2 regions of the Lysinibacillus sp. NPDC048646 genome follow, and region 2 is predicted to be linked to the other one. Evidence: a T-box and tRNA genes for the amino acid it is inferred to sense, from the RefSeq annotation. Region 2 holds a T-box; the other holds one or more tRNA genes.

Region 1 (2,264 bases), on a different contig from region 2:
CTGTAACATTTCCATCGCTAAATGACTTTCACGGTATGTCATCCCACCAGGTACCGGCGTTCCCACCCCAGGTGTATACAGCGGATCTAGGCCATCTAAATCAAGCGATAAGTGTAAACCATCTACCTTGCGTTCTTTTAAATAGGAAAGAGCATCCTCCATAACACGAGTCATACCTAGTCGATCTACCTCGTGCATTGAATAGACTTTTATACCTTGTTGACGAATCAGTTCACGTTCTCCAGGATCTACTGAACGAGCTCCGATTATAATGACATTTTCAGGTTTAATTTTCGGTGCATAGTTACGAATTTGTACAAGTCGATCATGTCCTAGTCCAATACTAACAGCTAGCGGCATCCCATGAATATTACCAGATGGAGTTGTATCTGGCGTGTTTAAATCTGCATGTGCATCAAACCAGATAACACCTAAATTTTTATAATGTTCACCAAGCCCAGCTAGCGTGCCGATTGCAATGCTATGATCTCCACCAAATACAAGTGGAAACTTCTTCTGCTCAACCGCTTCATATACTCTGCTTGCCAAAGTAGTACTTATATCGACGACTTCTTCTAAATTTAACAGTTGTTTATCAATAATTGCATTTTCTTGTTTATGATTAACACGGATATCTCCCTGATCCTGTACCTCATGACCAATCGCTTCTAAACGATCAACAATACCTGCATAACGAATAGCACTTGGCCCCATATCTACTCCTCTGCGTGTTTGTCCGTAATCTGTCGGCACTCCAATGATTGAAATACTATGTTTATTCAATATTTTATACCCCCTCTGTGTTGTATAACCATTGTAAAGCCAACAATGCCTTTGGCTCAACTCAACACATTTTTGCATATTCATGCAGTCAAAGAAGGCAAAAAAAATCTCCTACTGTTTTCAGTAAGAGATTAGTATCTGTAGTTAATGTGACACTTTTGAATATATTCTATAGAAAAGTGAGCCATGAAGGACTCGAACCTTCGACCCTCTGATTAAAAGTCAGATGCTCTACCAACTGAGCTAATGGCTCAAATATAAGAAATGAATGGCTGGGGTACCTGGATTCGAACCAGGGCATGACGGAATCAAAATCCGTTGCCTTACCGCTTGGCTATACCCCAATCATTGTATAAATAAAACTGGTGGAGGGGGACGGATTCGAACCGCCGAACCCTAAGGAGCGGATTTACAGTCCGCCGCGTTTAGCCACTTCGCTACCCCTCCGAAATTAACACTATATGGTGGAGGATGACGGGCTCGAACCGCCGACCCTCTGCTTGTAAGGCAGATGCTCTCCCAGCTGAGCTAATCCTCCATAAAAACAGGTGTAATTTCTTTACAGTTTATTTATTCTTTTTAAGCCTTTGCATTACTACAACGCCAAGGAAATGGTGACCCCTACGGGATTCGAACCCGTGTTACCGCCGTGAAAGGGCGGTGTCTTAACCGCTTGACCAAGGGGCCGACATGTTACATTGTTCTCAACAAGACAAGATTTATAATAACATCTTTTTTTATACTTAGCAAGCATTTTTTAAAATTTTTTAAAACTAAATATTTGCTTATGAAAATGTTCAAAAACCTAACTTAATCCTACCATCTTCTCAATCATTTATCTACAATCAATTTAAATGTAGCTTCTACCTACTATGATCGTAGTTGTAGATTCATTGAGAATGAGTAGATTTAAAATAACCTCACTTTTATTGGAATAAATTAGTTTAAACGCATCATTAATTGCCTAAAAAAGCTGCTACAAATTACTGTAGCAGCTACTATTCTTACCAAACGATACGTTGGCGTCGTTTATATGATTTTGCTTCTTTGTAGTCTTTACTGCCTTCTTTTCCTATCCCTAAATAATGCTCACTAATTTCATTATCGGATAATAGGCTAGCTGCATCCCCTTGCATCACTACGCGGCCATTTTCCATAATATAGCCGGAGTGTGCAATCGATAATGCAACATTGGCATTTTGCTCAACTACTAGAATAGTCATACCTTCTTCTTCATTAATCTTTTTAATGTTTTGGAAGATTTCTTGTACTAACAGCGGCGCAATCCCTAAAGACGGCTCATCGAGTAATAATAGCTTTGGCTTAGCCATCAAGCCGCGCCCAATCGCCAACATTTGCTGCTCACCACCCGATAAATAACCCGCTTTACGTGATTGGAGCATTTTTAGTTTCGGGAAATAGCCGTATATTTTTTCAATATCCGCCTTAATATTACCGCGATCTTTTCGTGTATAGGCCCC
Region 2 (2,264 bases):
GAGGGATTATTATCGAACAGAAAACTTGGAATATGCGTGAGACATTTTGTTTTCCAGGGTATGGTTGCCCTACAGAAATAGCAGCTGTACAGATTAAGCCACAGTGGCAAGCCATGCAGCTAGATGATTCAGTACGTTTAGTCGGTATTTATCATATTACTTCACATGTTCGCTTTGATTTTCAAGACTTGCAAAATTTTAAGGATGTTGAAGATTTAGTTAAAATTGATGCACTTGATATTCAAGGAGATACAGGGTATTTTGAGTATGCTGTACCTTTACATGTTGATTTACCGAAAGATGCTGCTATTGAAGATTTGATGGTAAAAGATGTTCGGCCGACACTTGCAAATCAAATGTGTCAGTTGGAATGGACAGTTACAAGTATTTTTAGTGAATCAGAGCCAGTAGTAGAAAAAGCTTTAGTATTAGAAGAACAGGTTGCTCCTGTAGAAGTTGCTGTTCATGTAAAGAAACCCGCACCTGTTGAGCAAAAAATAGTGCTAAGGGAATCCTCTAGTCATACGGCTGTGCGCGAGTCCAGCTCCTGGGATGAAGTACCGACAATGATTTGGGATTTAACGGAAAATTATACACCGTTAAAAGTACGTGCTTCAAATGACATCATTCAAAAGTAAATAGCAAAGAAGAAGCAGTAGTAATAAGAAGATCAAATCGCCAGAAGTTGGTACGATGATGATCCGCACAAACTGAAATGCACAAATCGGTATAATAATCGTTCTGCAGTAGAAACGAATTTGTCGTAGCCAAGGTGGTAAAAACCAGGGATTGTATTTACGTCGTCGCATATGAATATTCACTTCCTTTTCTATTTACTTTAAACAGACTCGCTAAAATAACTAAATCACTTGAAAAAGTGCACGATTTTGCGTTACAATGTGGAAAGTTGAATATAGATGCTATGACAGGGAAGAGTAAATTATTCGCACATATTTAGAGAGGGAACGGTAGCTGAAAAGTTTCTATTTGTGCATAATTGAACGTAGCCTTCGAGCAGCTTTAGTGAACTAATAGTAGTTAAAGCCGGTTAAACACCGTTATCGAATTGAGAGCCAGTAGAAGTAAGCATAAGCAAATCAAGTATAAATCGTTATTTTCTGGTGACTAAGGCTAGCAAAAAGCGCTGTCACAAAAAATGAGGTTGTACGTGAGCACTTGACTTAGCCCTGCTGGAATTAAAGGTGGTACCGCGAACTAAACTCCTTCGTCCTTTTGTAGACGCTAGGAGTTTTTTTATTGTCCAAAAATCTTGTTTCAACAATTTCTTTGGCAATAAAGTCTCTGGTAGTTATCGCAGATTTTCAAAGGAGTTATTGTGTAAACACAATGGAAAATCTGGACAGAAAATTCGTTTTAGACCAGTCGATTTATATCAAAAATTATTAGTCAACAGGAGGAGTCAAGATGACAGAAAACATTTCAATGCCGACGAAATACGATCCACAGTCTATTGAAGCAGGTCGCTATGAGTGGTGGTTACAAGGTAAATTTTTCGAAGCACAACCTGAAAGCGGTAAAGAGCCGTATTCAATCGTTATTCCGCCACCAAACGTAACAGGGAAATTGCACCTTGGTCATGCATGGGATACAGCTTTACAAGATATTTTAACGCGTATGAAGCGTATGCAAGGTTATGATGCACTTTGGTTGCCAGGTATGGACCATGCAGGTATTGCAACACAAGCAAAGGTAGAGGCCAAACTGCGGGAAGACGATATTACACGTTATGATTTAGGACGTGAAAAATTCCTCGAAAAAACATGGGAATGGAAAGAAGAATATGCAGGGCATATCCGCCAACAATGGGCGAAGCTTGGCCTTGCATTAGACTATTCTCGTGAACGTTTCACACTCGACGAAGGTCTATCAGATGCTGTTAAAACTGTATTTGTTCAATTATATGAAAAAGGGTTAATTTATCGTGGCGAACGTATTATTAACTGGGACCCTGCTGCGAAAACAGCGTTATCAGATATTGAAGTTATCTACCAAGATGTTCAAGGTGCATTCTACCACATGAAGTATCCATTAGCAGATGGTTCAGGTTATGTGGAGGTAGCGACAACACGCCCAGAAACAATGTTAGGTGACTCAGGAGTTGCGGTTCATCCGAAAGATGAGCGTTACCAACATTTAATTGGGAAAACAGTGATTCTACCTATCGTTGGCCGTGAAATTCCAATCGTAGCAGATGACTACGTTGATATGGAATTTGGTACAGGTGTAGTAAAAATGACACCAGC

Evidence for each region. The T-box of region 2 lies ahead of ACQKII_RS06225 (valine--tRNA ligase). A T-box ahead of a tRNA ligase gene usually reads a tRNA of that ligase, here a tRNA-Val.
Region 1: it has a tRNA-Val gene. The T-box ahead of ACQKII_RS06225 (valine--tRNA ligase) is inferred to sense a tRNA for this amino acid. The anticodon was not compared.

Annotation. Positions count from the first base shown of each region.
Region 1 is NZ_JBNNLZ010000026.1:9,016-11,279, reverse strand. Features, by position in the region: gene rocF (arginase) at 1-783, opposite strand, end outside; tRNA gene ACQKII_RS20410 (tRNA-Lys) at 964-1,036, opposite strand; tRNA gene ACQKII_RS20405 (tRNA-Gln) at 1,053-1,127, opposite strand; tRNA gene ACQKII_RS20400 (tRNA-Tyr) at 1,147-1,230, opposite strand; tRNA gene ACQKII_RS20395 (tRNA-Val) at 1,246-1,321, opposite strand; tRNA gene ACQKII_RS20390 (tRNA-Glu) at 1,396-1,470, opposite strand; gene ACQKII_RS20385 (ABC transporter ATP-binding protein) at 1,788-2,264, opposite strand, start outside.
Region 2 is NZ_JBNNLZ010000003.1:340,670-342,933, reverse strand. Features, by position in the region: gene ACQKII_RS06230 (valyl-tRNA synthetase) at 33-638, shown strand; T-box leader at 914-1,236, shown strand; gene ACQKII_RS06225 (valine--tRNA ligase) at 1,426-2,264, shown strand, end outside.